Spirulina major PCC 6313: one gene and its partner. The protein of the gene in region 1 interacts with the protein of each later gene in a pairwise test. Links are inferred from orthologs where the notes say so. Each region holds a gene or a part of one and is shown in the gene's direction. Other genes may lie near its edges.

Evidence for each region. The genes of interacting proteins can lie anywhere in the genome.
Region 2: the proteins of SPI6313_RS12110 (region 1) and SPI6313_RS04770 interact in binary tests that used the Escherichia coli proteins (3 or more experiments, as listed by UniProt). The link is inferred for Spirulina major PCC 6313 from one-to-one orthologs.

Annotation. Positions count from the first base shown.
Region 1 is NZ_KV878783.1:2,749,353-2,755,960, forward strand. What follows is about bases 3,052-5,835. They hold SPI6313_RS12110 (pyridoxal phosphate-dependent aminotransferase), read left to right. Parts: upstream 3,052-3,752; coding sequence 3,753-4,919; downstream 4,920-5,835. Other genes in these bases: SPI6313_RS12105 (CHAT domain-containing protein), read left to right, coding at 3,052-3,604; SPI6313_RS12115 (ArnT family glycosyltransferase), read right to left, coding at 4,944-5,835. In the rest of the region: SPI6313_RS12100 (RNA-guided endonuclease InsQ/TnpB family protein), read right to left, coding at 1-198; more of SPI6313_RS12105, read left to right, coding at 605-3,051; more of SPI6313_RS12115, read right to left, coding at 5,836-6,608. UniProt on the Escherichia coli protein: Shows aminotransferase activity with methionine and histidine as substrates, and to a lesser extent also with phenylalanine.
Region 2 is NZ_KV878783.1:1,086,583-1,092,832, reverse strand. Bases 6-3,148 are described here. They hold SPI6313_RS04770 (DNA polymerase III subunit alpha), read left to right. Parts: upstream 6-308; coding sequence 309-2,948; downstream 2,949-3,148. Other genes in these bases: SPI6313_RS04765 (DUF6816 family protein), read left to right, coding at 2,918-3,148; SPI6313_RS04775 (hypothetical protein), read left to right, coding at 6-189. Outside these bases: more of SPI6313_RS04775, read left to right, coding at 1-5; more of SPI6313_RS04765, read left to right, coding at 3,149-3,700; SPI6313_RS04760 (DMT family transporter), read right to left, coding at 3,857-4,888; rfbB (dTDP-glucose 4,6-dehydratase), read right to left, coding at 4,866-5,987; SPI6313_RS04750 (shikimate dehydrogenase), read left to right, coding at 6,047-6,250. UniProt on the Escherichia coli protein: DNA polymerase III is a complex, multichain enzyme responsible for most of the replicative synthesis in bacteria. This DNA polymerase also exhibits 3' to 5' exonuclease activity. The alpha chain is the DNA polymerase catalytic subunit.

The DNA of each region.
Region 1 (6,608 bases):
CAACCACCAGGGGTTCCGTTTCCGAAGCTTGGCGATGTGTTTTTGCAGTCGGGCGCAGTTCAAGTGCTTGCCCCACATTCGGTAGTACCGTTTGTGGAGGGCAACACAATGGTTGTAGATACGCCCTGCGGCATTGATGGTCCGCTTGAGGTATCTATTCCGCTTATGCTGGTAGAGCTTGAACTTGAGCGTTTTCATGGTTGCTATGATACCTCGGTATCACGGCTGAATAAATTCAGCCCTTCGCTTATATCCCCCGTTTGGAAAACGGGGGCTTTACGCTTTACATTCGTAATACTGGGGTTAATCCAAGGTTAATGATTAACCAATAAGATGGGAAAAACCGGGGAAAAGGTGTGGAAAACGGCGATCGCTTGGGGAAAAGTCGTCCGCATGCGGGGGATGAATCGTGAAGTTGAGGCGGAATGAGCCGCCACGCCCTCGCCTAACGTTGAGCTAGATTGGGCAGAATCCCTCAGACTTAGATCATGGGCGGAGGGCCAATTCAGATTATGTTAAAAAGAGTGATCCGAATGTAGCTTAATTGAATGCCCTGCTAATGTTGCAATTCCCGCTGCAATGGTTGAGGGATCTGATTCGTGCCATGTTTAATGCCGAATCCCCGACCCCCCATCCCACTGAAATCACCCCCCTGACCAATGATGGGTATGAATCCCTGTTCTACCAAATGTTAGAGGGGGTGGCGCAGGGGTGGCAGTGTGATGATCTGGTGAATCGCTTGGGGATTCGTCAACATGATCCCTGGTTTGTGTCGTGGCTCCATCGCTACGGCAAGAGTTTGCTGCGTCAATCACCCCAGTATCTCAACCGGGAGATGGCTCTGCGGATGGTGCGGTTGGGGAATTTGGGCTGTGGAGAGTTGGGGGATGTGTCGGCAGGGTTGGGACGACGCTTGTTGAATATGAGCGATCGCGCTGCCCTCAACGCCCCGCAAGCCACGAAGCCCGCCACGGTGCTCACCTCTGATGATCCCCACGAACTGTTTAAATACGGCCTCGAACTCTACACCACCGGCGAACTCGATGGGGCGATTTCCCTCTGGCGCACGGCGTTAGAGCAGCGACCGAAGTTTGAGCAGGCGGAAAATGCCTGCGGAGTCGCGCTGTATTATCAGGGACAACGGGCCGAGGCCCTGGCGCAGTTTGAACAACTCCTCAGCCACCATCCCGATTCTGATTTAGGGCATTTTAACCAGGGTAATTTGTTGCTGGGGTTGGGGCGATTTAGGGAGGCGATCGCTCATTTCACCCATGGTATTGAGCAGGGGCAAGATCTCAGTTACTATGCCTATCTGGGGCGCGGCCATGCTTACCATCGCCTGGGGGATCATGCCCTGGCCTGGCGGGATTATGAGGCGGCGATCGCTCTCCGGCCGGATTGGCCCTGGGGCTATACTGGCCGGGGGATGGTGACTCTGGCCTGGGGAGATGGAGAGGCCGCGATCGCCGACTTTAGCCAAGCCCTGCACCATGACCCCAATGATTACTACGCCTACCACGGTCGGGGTCTGGCTTGGCAAGCCTTGGGGCGACACCAAGCCGCCGTCGAGGACTTCACCCAAGTCATCCTCCTCGCACCCAACCTGCATCAAGCCTATTACAATCGCGGCAACAGCCACGCCGATTTAAGCCACTATGGCAAAGCGATCGCCGACTACAAAGAAGCCCTCGCCCTCCAACCCCAATCCGTCTTCGCCCTCAACGGTCGCGGCCTGGCCTTGAGCAAAATCGGACAAACTGAGGCCGCCCTCGCTGACTTCACCACGGCTCTGGCGCTAGATTCTGACTGTTGGCAAGCCTGGGTTAATCGTGGCTGGACACTCTACAACGCCCCCGACCAGGGCCCCACCGCCGCCCTGCAAAATTGGGAAACCGCCATCAATGAACTGCAACACCTCAGCCACGATCGCGCCCTGGCCCTCGGAACCCTAGCCCATGCCATTGGCCAAGTGTTTGGACAGGTGGCCCAAACGCAACCGAAGCAGGCGCGACCGCTGCTAGAACGTGCGATCGCTGCCCTCCGCCGCAGCCTCGACTTTCTCCAAGATCAGCCCAACCTTGAAGCCTACTACCTAGAGGTGATGACGGATCTGATTGTCACCTATCAGCGCACCGGCAGCATCCTCAACACCAAAAATCACCTCAACATTGCCCTGCTGATCATCAATCAACTGCAACTCAACGCCATCAACGTCAGCCAAAAACGGCGCTGGTTGCATCAATTGCGGGGGATCTATCAACTCAAAGTTGAGCAACTGTCCCAAGCCATCGACCCCAAACAGCGGCTCCAAGCGATCGAACTGGCCGAAGAACGGCGCAACGCACTGCTCCAGAGTCAACTCAATCCCGACTGGGACGGTCAGATCCTGCCGCCCCCCACCTATAGCCAGATGCAACAGTTGCTCACCGAAGAAACCGGGCTGCTCTATTGGCACATTAGTCCCGCCAGCATTACCCTGTTTGTCGTGCTCCATCGACAGCCTTTACAGGTGATCCCAGGCAACTACGACCAACTAAACCAGTTTCGGGATTGGTGGCAGCAGTGGTCGAGCTTGGAATTTGTCAGTGAGCAGCACAGCCAACAGCCCGAAGATGATCAGCATTGGCGCAATCAACTCTTGCCGCGCTTGGCGGAACTCGGTGAGATTTTGCAGTTGGCCCAGGTGTGGGAACGGTTGCCGGAAGACCTGACCCATTTAATCATCGTGCCCCATCAGAAATTGCATCTCGTTCCCCTCCATTTGGCGATTAATCATCCCCAGTTTGATCATCTTGCCTATGTGGTGACCTATCTGCCGTCGGTACAGATGGGGTTAACCCTGCTACAACACCAGCACGAGCGCCCGTTGCCGGCCTTGCGATCGCTCCTCACCATTGCCGGATCGGCCGGGGTTTCTCCCCATGCCGCCGCCGAAGTTGCGATCGTGGCTCAGTTTTTTGAGCATGACTCGATCGACCCAGGCCAAGCCACGCCCGCCCAGGTACAGTCTGCCTTGGCTACAGCGGTGGAACTGTGCCATTTTGCGGGGGATGCTTGGTGGGATGGTACATGGGGCGAAACCTCAGGCTTGCAGTTGGCGCAGGATCGCCAGGTTGCGATCGCTCAACTCAAACACCTCGACGCACCCACGCCCCCCTTCGTCTGTCTGTCGGGCCACTGGCTCCAGTTGGGGCCAGATTTTCACCTTGACCTCGAAGGCTTAGGGTTCCCAACGGTCTTTCTCCACAAAGGGTCTAGCCATGTGGTGGTGAGTCTCTGGCCCGTGGCGGAAATATCCACGGCGTTACTCATGGGGTATATGTATGCACTGTTAAAGGACAACATCACGCCTGCGATCGCCCTCCATCAGTCCCAAAACTGGCTGCAAACCTTAACCTATCAAGACCTGCTGCACCACTACGAGACCCTCCTCAAGCACCTGACCCACGCCGCCCCCCCCGGCCTTGACCACCTCAAAATCGCCCAGAACCTCGCCCAAGCCAAAGCCGAACGCCTCGGCCCAACGGTCTGCCCCTACGCCCATCCCTACTATTGGGCGGGTTTCACGATCACGGGCCTGCCCTACGGCCTCCATACCCCCTAGTCCCTTCGCCCTCGGTGGAGAAACCTTGGGCATTCCCCCATCCCGACTTCATCTAAAAAAGTATTAAAGACAGCAACACCTCCGGCAACTCACCCCATACACTGGGGAGTTAATCCCTATTTATGCTGTGTTGAGAGGCCGCTTTACCGTGAAATTAGCCACCCGCATCAATCAAGTTCCTGCATCGATGACATTAGCCATTTCCGCCAAGTCCAAGGCGATGAAAGAGGACGGCATTGATGTGTGTAGCTTTAGTGCGGGGGAACCGGATTTTGATACCCCCGACCACATTAAAGCAGCGGCGAAAGCGGCCCTCGATGCGGGTAAAACGCGCTACGGCCCGGCGGCGGGGGAACCGAAATTACGAGCAGCGATCGCCCACAAACTCCAAACCCATAACCAACTCCCCTACGAAGCCGCCAATGTGATCGTCACCAACGGCGGCAAGTTTTCCCTCTATAACCTGATGATGACCCTGATTGAACCGGGGGATGAGGTGATTATTCCCGTGCCCTATTGGGTGAGTTATCCGGAAATGGTGAAGCTTGCCGGCGGTACGCCGATTTTAGTCGAAACCACGGCGGCATCGGGCTACCGGATTACCCCGGAGCAGTTGCAGGCGGCGATTACCCCCCAGACGAAACTGTTTGTTCTCAATTCGCCCTCGAACCCCACCGGCTCAGTGTATCCGCCAGCGGAGATCCGGGCGTTGGCGGATGTGGTGGTGGCGGCGGATATTCTCGTTGTGTCCGATGAGATTTATGAAAAGATTCTCTACGATGGGGCGGAGCATTTGAGTATTGGAGCGGTGAGTCCGGCGGCGTTTGAGCGGACGATTATTAGTAATGGGTTTGCGAAGGCCTACGCGATGACGGGCTGGCGGTTGGGCTATGCGGCGGGGCCGTTGCCGTTGATTCAAGGGATGAATAAGATGCAGGGCCACAGCACGTCCAATGTCTGCACGTTTGCGCAGTTTGGGGCGATCGCTGCCCTCGAAGGCACTCAGGAGCCGTTGGAGATTATGCGGGCGGCGTTTACGGAACGGCGGGCCTATGTGTTGGATGCGATCGCCGCGATTCCGGGCATTTCCTGCACCCGGCCCGATGGGGCGTTTTATGTCTATCTTGACATCGCTAAACTCGGTGTCCCGGCCCTGGAATTTTGCGATCGCTTCTTAGACGAGCATTTTGTTGCCTCCGTCCCCGGTGAAGCCTTTGGTACCCAAGGCTGCGTCCGGTTCTCCTATGCCACCAGCCTAGACTCCATCAAAAAAGGCATGGATCGCCTCCAAACCTTCGTGGCTAAACTCGCCTAACCCAATCCCAGAACCAACCCAGGTTTAGGGGGAAGCGATGTCATTGCGTTCGGCAATCACGGCGCGGGGGACGCGGACGAGTTGGTACGCGCCCTCTTGGTCGAGGGTTTGATAGTCCTGGGGCTTGAGGTAGAGTTCGTCGATGATCACCGGGTTGGCGAGAATGAGGATAGAGGTGGCATCGTCTGGGGGATTGTCGCGGGTGCGTTTGACGTAGGTGGCGGCGTGGGGAGCGTGGGAAAAGTAGTGAATGGGGGTTTGGGCGTAGAAGGAGACGCTGGGTTTGCGAAAGCCAATCATGAAGAGTTCTTCGGTGGGTTGTTTTTCGTGACCGGCGAGGATGGCCAGGTGGCGGAGGGGGGCCTGTCGTTCCTGATCGACGAGGATAAGGGTGGGAATCATCGTGAAGCTGAGGAAGCAGAAAAAGCCGATCACCTGGGCCACAATCACCCAACGCCAGGTTTTGCGATGGAGGAGCAAGAACGCGATCGCAATTCCCAAGGCGATCCAAATACTGCCGCCGATTTCCGGAATCAGGGATTGGTCTAAGGTCTGGGAAAAGTTGGGGGCGGCGGTATCGGGGCCGAGGAGGCTGGGGAAAATCCACCAAAAGACCCCGGTGGCGATCGCAAATATCGCACTGAACACCCCCGTGATTAAGATTCCTGCCGTATGGCGCGGTTGATGGGCCATGGAGGGCAACTTGTTCAGGGACAGTTCATAACTCCAGAGTTGCGCCACGAGGATCGCCGCCGCTGGCAGCAGGGGCAAGGTGTAGCTGGGGAGTTTGGTGACAGCCACGGTAAAAAAGCCAAAGATCACAATCACCCAAATCACCGCTAACAAACCCAGTTGAGCTTGGCGGGGTTGAGCGCACCAAAAGCGGCGTTGCCAGAGGTTGAGGCGAGCGATCGCCAAAGGCAGGGAAACCGACCAGGGCAAAAACCCCACCAGCACCACGAGGAAATAGAAATACCACGGCGCTGAATGTTGATTCACCACACGGGTAAAGCGATCGAGGTTGTGATAGCCAAAAAAGTCATTGATATAGGATTCTCCATTGGCTTGGATCACCAGCACATACCAAGGAATCGTGATCACCGCAAAAATCAGCAGCCCGCTCCAAACCTTGGCCTCCTGCCACACTGTGAACAAATTGCCCGTGTAGAACAGAAAAACCAGGATCACCAGGCCCGGAATGACAATGCCGACGGGGCCTTTCGTGAGCACCGCCAGCGCCATCGCCCCATAGCAGCCTAAATACCACCGACTCGGCCAAAAGCCACGCCGCACCTGACCTTCATGCCTCACATAGCCCCAAAAAAAGCACAGCAGCGACACCCCGATACAGGCATTAAGGAGCATATCCGACACCCCCGTGCGGCCCCAGGCGAACATTTGCACATTGAGGGCCAGCATCGCCGCCCCTAACCAGGCCGCGATCCACCGTTGCCGCAGGCTGCGACGGCTGTCGGCTTGATCCACCTGGCCAGCGCGGGGCGTGGCGTAGCCGAAACGATACAGCGTCAAAAAAAGACCGAGGACGAGGGCGATCGCAGCCAGAGCCGACGGCAAACGCACCGTCCATTCATTCACCCCAAAGGCCAGATACCCCAACGCCATTAACCAATACACCAGGGGCGGCTTATCAAACCGCGTCACCCCATTAAAATACGGTGTCACCCAGTC
Region 2 (6,250 bases), 1.7 Mb from region 1 along the record:
GTTGCCCTCGGCTTGATCCAATACAAAACCCCCCTCGCCAAACTCGTCCCCCTCTACAACATGAACACCCTGATCGCTGTCTTTTTGGCATTGATCATCTTTCTGGAATGGCAGAATGTGGACGTAATTAAACTCGTGCTGGGGGCGATTTTCGTGATTGTGGGGGGCGTGCTCGTGTCCATCGCCTAGGGCGCGATCGCCGAGATGCGGTGAAAATTCCCCCGCGATCGCCGCCCGACCCCCGTCCCCCTGAGATACACTACAACCATCGTCCCGTTGGGGCGATCGCTCACCTCTCCTTCGACCCTATGTTCATCGGCCTCCACATCCACACCGATTACAGCCTGCTTGATGGCGCATCCCAAGTTCCCGCTTTGGTGAATCAAGCCGTGGAATTGGGAATGCCCGCGATCGCCATTACCGATCACGGCGTGATGTATGGCGCGATCGAACTCCTCAAAACCGCCCGCAGCAAAGGCATTAAACCGATCATCGGGAATGAAATGTACGTCATCAACGGCGACATTACCGACAAGAAAACCCGCTACAAACGCTTCCATCAAGTTGTTCTTGCCAAAAACAAAAAAGGCTATCAAAACCTTGTCAAACTCACCTCCATTTCCCACCTTGATGGGATGCAAGGTAAAGGCATTTTTTCCCGGCCTTGTATTAACAAAGAACTGCTAGAGCAATATCATGAAGGGCTGATTGTTACCAGTGCCTGCCTAGGGGGAGAAGTGCCCCAGCGTATCCTTAAAAATGAACTCGATGAAGCCCGCAATGTGGCGAAATGGTATCAAGATTTATTTGGAGATGATTACTATTTAGAAATTCAAGATCACGGATCGGCTGAAGATCGGATCGTGAATGTGGAAATGGTGAAAATTGCTCAGGAATTGGGGATTAAAGTTGTCGCCACCAATGATTCTCATTTCATTTCCTGTAATGATGTGGAAGCCCATGATGCGCTCCTGTGTATCCAAACGGGAAAACTCATCACCGAAGAAAAACGCCTCCGCTATTCTGGCACGGAATACCTCAAATCCGCCGATGAAATGCGCCAACTTTTTCGCGACCACCTCAGCGATGAGATCATTGATCAAGCCCTCGCCACCACTGTAGAAATTGCCGAAAAAGTCCAGCCTTACAAAATTTTGGGTGAGCCGCGTATCCCCGACTATCCGATCCCCGCTGGCCACACCGCCGATAGTTATCTCGAAGCAGTGACCTGGCAAGGATTGTGCGATCGCCTCTCCTGCCGCAGCCGTTCAGAATTGCCCGCTGTGTATAAAGAGCGGTTGGAATATGAACTGAAAATGATGCAGCGGATGGGGTTCGCCACCTATTTCCTCGTGGTTTGGGACTATATCAAATTCGCACGGGATAATCATATTCCCGTCGGGCCGGGGCGGGGGTCGGCGGCGGGTTCTTTGGTTGCCTATTGTTTGAAAATCACCAACATTGACCCGATTCACCATAGCTTACTGTTTGAGCGGTTTCTCAATCCTGAACGGAAATCGATGCCGGATATTGATACCGATTTTTGCATTGAAAATCGGGATAAGGTGATCGAATATGTGACGGAAAAATACGGCAAAGAAAACGTCGCCCAGATTATCACCTTTAACCGCATGACCTCCAAAGCGGTGTTGAAGGATGTGGCGCGGGTGTTGGATATTCCCTATGCCGAAAGCGATCGCATGACCAAACTGATCCCCGTATCGCGGGGTAAACCCACCAAACTAAAGGTGATGGTCTCCGACGATACCCCCTGCAAAGAATTCAAAGACCTCTACGATCATAATCCCCATATTCAGCATTGGGTGGATATGGCGATGCGGATCGAAGGCACAAACAAAACCTTCGGGGTTCACGCTGCCGGGGTGGTGATTTCGTCACAACCCCTTGATGAAATTGTGCCTCTCCAACGCAACAACGACGGCGCGGTGATCACTCAATTTTCCATGGAAGAATTGGAAAATATGGGATTGCTAAAAATGGACTTTTTGGGCTTAAAAAATCTCACCACCCTGCAAAAAGCTGCGGATTTAGTGCAGAAAAATCGCGGTGTGACGATTGACCTCGATCAATTACCCCTGGATGAACGTCACGCCCTCCAAATCCTCGCTAAGGGAACCGTTAAAAAACTCCCCCCTGATATTCAAAAAACCCATCAACTGTTTCGAGATGGTAATTTAGAAGGGATTTTTCAATTGGAATCCGATGGGATGCGGCAGATTGTCCGGGATTTGAAACCGTCGGGGATTGAAGATATTTCGTCAATTTTGGCCCTCTATCGGCCGGGGCCGTTGGATGCGGGTTTGATTCCGATGTTTATTGATCGCAAACATGGCCGCGAAGAAATTAAATATGATCACCCCTTGCTTGAGACGATTCTCAATGAAACCTATGGAATTTTGGTCTATCAAGAACAGATTATGAAAACCGCGCAGGATTTGGCGGGGTATTCTCTGGGGCAGGCGGATCTCTTGCGGCGGGCGATGGGGAAAAAGAAGATTTCCGAGATGAAAAAACATCGGGAATTATTCATTGATGGGGCGACAAAAAACGGAGTAAAACAACAGATTGCTGATCATCTATTTGATCAGATGGTGAAGTTTGCGGAATATTGTTTGACCTATGACACGTTGGTTTTAACGGTGGAATATGGGCCGGTTCCTATTGGTAAGCTTGTCGAAGCGCAGATCAATTGTCAGGTGTATAGTGTGGATGCCAATGGCTTTATTTATACCCAAGCGATCGCCCAATGGCACGATCGCGGCCAACGGCAGGTTTATGAATATACCCTCGAAGATGGCTCCACAATTCGCGCCACGCCCGACCATAAATTTATGACGGCAACGGGGGAAATGTTGCCCATTGATCAGATTTTTGAGCAGGGGTTAGACCTGAAACAATGCACAGTGCCGAGTTTGGTGCAGGTCTAGCGATGGGTGCGATCGTCAAACTATTGTGGGGATTGATTGTCCTGGGGGCGATCGCACTTCCGGCCGGGGCGAGTCCGTTGGGCGATCGCCTCGCTGCCTATCCCGACTGGACAACACTGCCGCCGGTACAGCCTGCCCAGGGGGACTTAATTTATCCAGACTGGATGGCGGGAACCTGGGCGGTGAATAGTCCGTTGGTGGAGGCGATCGCACCGTTCGCGCCGGAGATCGTCACCCCTGGATTCGAGCAAAATCGTCAGGCGATTGATCAGCCCGTGCGGTTCCGAGTTCGGTTTCAGCCCCAAATTTTAACCACATTCCCCCTCAACCTTGCGCCCCAGGTCGTGGCCGATCGCACCTTTAACGGCCGCGAAATTGCGATCGCCTATCTTGGCCCCGCTGCTGCCCCCCAAGTCCGCACCGATCCCCACAATCCCAACCGCCAAACCACCACCTTCCGCGACGGCAGCCAACTGATCAACACCGTCACCGCCCGCCGTCAAGAACCCCCCACGCCGGATCAATTCCTCACCTGCGAGGTGACGAATCAGGTGTTGCGGCGCAGTGGGCAGGTGTATGTGAATCGGGTGGAAACGACGACGGCGTATCATCACGAGAGCCGCGATCGCATCACGGCCGAGCAAGTCACGGCGATTTATCTCTCCCCCCAAGATCCGGATTATTTTCAGGCGGGCGATCGCCCCGTGACGCTGTACCGCTATCGCTTGACGTTAGAGCGTTTCAACGGCTAATTGAGCGGCTGAGTTATTAACCCTGAATTATTCATCAAGCAGGCAAGATGCCTGCACTACGGTTGTACTGCGTTCCGAGCCGTGGTGCGGGCATCTTGTCCGCTACTGGCTAGAATCGATTGTCTCAGCGATTTTGAGTGTCATCAATCATCCAGGCTAAACGCCGCGAAAGCCCATTTCGGCTTCGATTTCACTGGGGCTGAGGGGTTCAGAATTCGAGGCACGGCGCAAACTTTTTTGAGTGCCGATTTGACTGAGAACCAAACCCGCAATTACGATCGCACCTCCAATAATTTGGGGCGGTGTCGGCGCTTCTCCCAAAATTAAATAGGCGGCGATGATCCCGGCGATCGGGGTGAACGAACCCACGAGGGAGGCGGTGGCGGCGCTGCTCTGCCGTAGCCCAGCTACCCAGGCCGATTGACCCACCACGACAATCACCGTGCCGTAGAGTAGCATCCATTGCCAGAGGAACGGGGTGAACAGTTCCATAAAATGGTTTTGGCCGTAGAGGATGAGGGCGAGGAGGAAAAATAAACTCGTGCCGATCGCAGTGCGCACGATGCTATTCACCCCCAATGTGACCCGTGAGGATTGTTTTTTCGTCAAAATGGTGGAAATCGCTACGGCCACAGCCGCGATCGCTGTAAACAATTCCCCCCGCCCCAAGCTCAACTCCACCCCCGCCATTTCGCCGCCGAACCCCTGCAACGCCACCGTGAGCACAATCCCCACCAGGGACACCACCGCCCCCATTACCTGCCAACGGTTCACCCCTTCCCCCAACGCCCACACCGATAACGCCAAAACCAACGGCGGCTCAAGGCGACCAATCAAAATCACATTATTCACGGGCGTATTTGCCAAGGCATCAAAGACGAGACCCGGCGCGAGCGCACCGGAGAGCAGCGCGATCGCTGCTAACAAACCCCAATCGCCCCCCGTTAATTGGCTTAAACGTTGGGGTTGCAATTCTTTTCCATACAACACAAGCAGCACCCCCAAGGCGCAGAGATTGCCCACAAACAGCACATTACAGAGGGAAATCGGATTATGGCCCATCGTGGCGAGACTTGCCCCCAATTCGCTGAGGCGACGGGTGACGGCTCCCGATGCGCCAAAAATCAGCACGGCGATCCAGAGAAAAACTTGAGGGGGAATCCGGCTAGGAGGCGGCGGCGTTGCCATAAAGTTGTTGATAAAACTGCTGATAGTCCGAGGATAGCAAGGGCTGCCACCAGTCCGGATGCTCTAAATACCAGCGCACGGTTTGCCGCAGTCCGTCTTCGATGGAGGTGGTGGGACTCCAGCCGAGTTGGATTGAGAGTTTGCGGGCGTTGACGGCGTAGCGGCGATCGTGGCCGGGGCGATCGCTCACCATCGTGATCAACTCGCGGGAGGGGCGCACGGGCAGATTGGGGGCAAGTTCGTCCATCAATTGACAGAGAATATTTACCAATTCAATATTGCGCACTTCATTATTGCCGCCAATGTTGTAATGCTGACCGCGTTTTCCTTTGCGAATTAAGACTTCTAAGGCCCGGCAATGGTCTTCTACATACAGCCAATCCCGGATATTTTTCCCATCGCCGTAGACCGGAATCGGTTTGCCTAGGAGGATGTTGATGCAAGTGAGGGGGATCAGTTTTTCGGGGAAATGGTAGGGGCCGTAGTTGTTGGAGCAGTTGCTGATTACTATGGGCAGGCCGTAGGTGTGGTGATAGGAATGCACCAAGTGATCGCTCCCGGCTTTGGAGGCGGCGTAGGGGCTGTTGGGAGAATAGAGGCTGGTTTCTGAAAACGCAGGGTCACGATCGCCTAAACTGCCGTAGACTTCATCGGTGGACACATGGAGAAAGAGCCAGCGATCGCAATTTACCCCCGCCCCTTTGGCCCGTTGCCAATGGAGGCGAAAGGTATCGAGGAGGGTAAATGTACCAACGATGTTGGTTTGAATGAAGGTGTCCGGGCTGAGGATGGAGCGATCCACATGGGACTCGGCGGCAAAATGGGCGATCGTGTCGATCTGTTCTTCGACGAGGAGTTTTTCTAGGAGGGCGCGATCGCAAATATTCCCTTGCACAAACCGAAAATTGGGGGTTTCATCCAACGGAGCCAAGGTCTGCCGATGTCCGGCATAGGTCAGCGCATCCAAGACCACAATCCGATCATCCGGATAGGTTTCGCTCCACTGATAGACAAAATTACTACCAATAAACCCTGCGCCCCCTGTGACCAGAAGTCGCCGCGAATTACCAACCTGCTCCGATGAGGCACTAGATGTCATGAAGTTTTCTACAATACAATGCTGCTTGAAGGATTATGACACAGTTTCCCGTCAATTCTATGCAGCATCTCAATGGTAAAACACAGCTTCTCGGTGTCATTGGCCATCCCGTGGAGCATTCTCGCTCCCCCGCGATGCACAATGCTGCGATCGCTGCCCTGGGTCAAAATCTGATCTATCTCCCCCTGCCCATCGCCCCCGATCATCTTGCGATCGCCCTCCCCGGCCTCGCCGCGATCGGCCTGCGGGGCTTCAGCGTCACC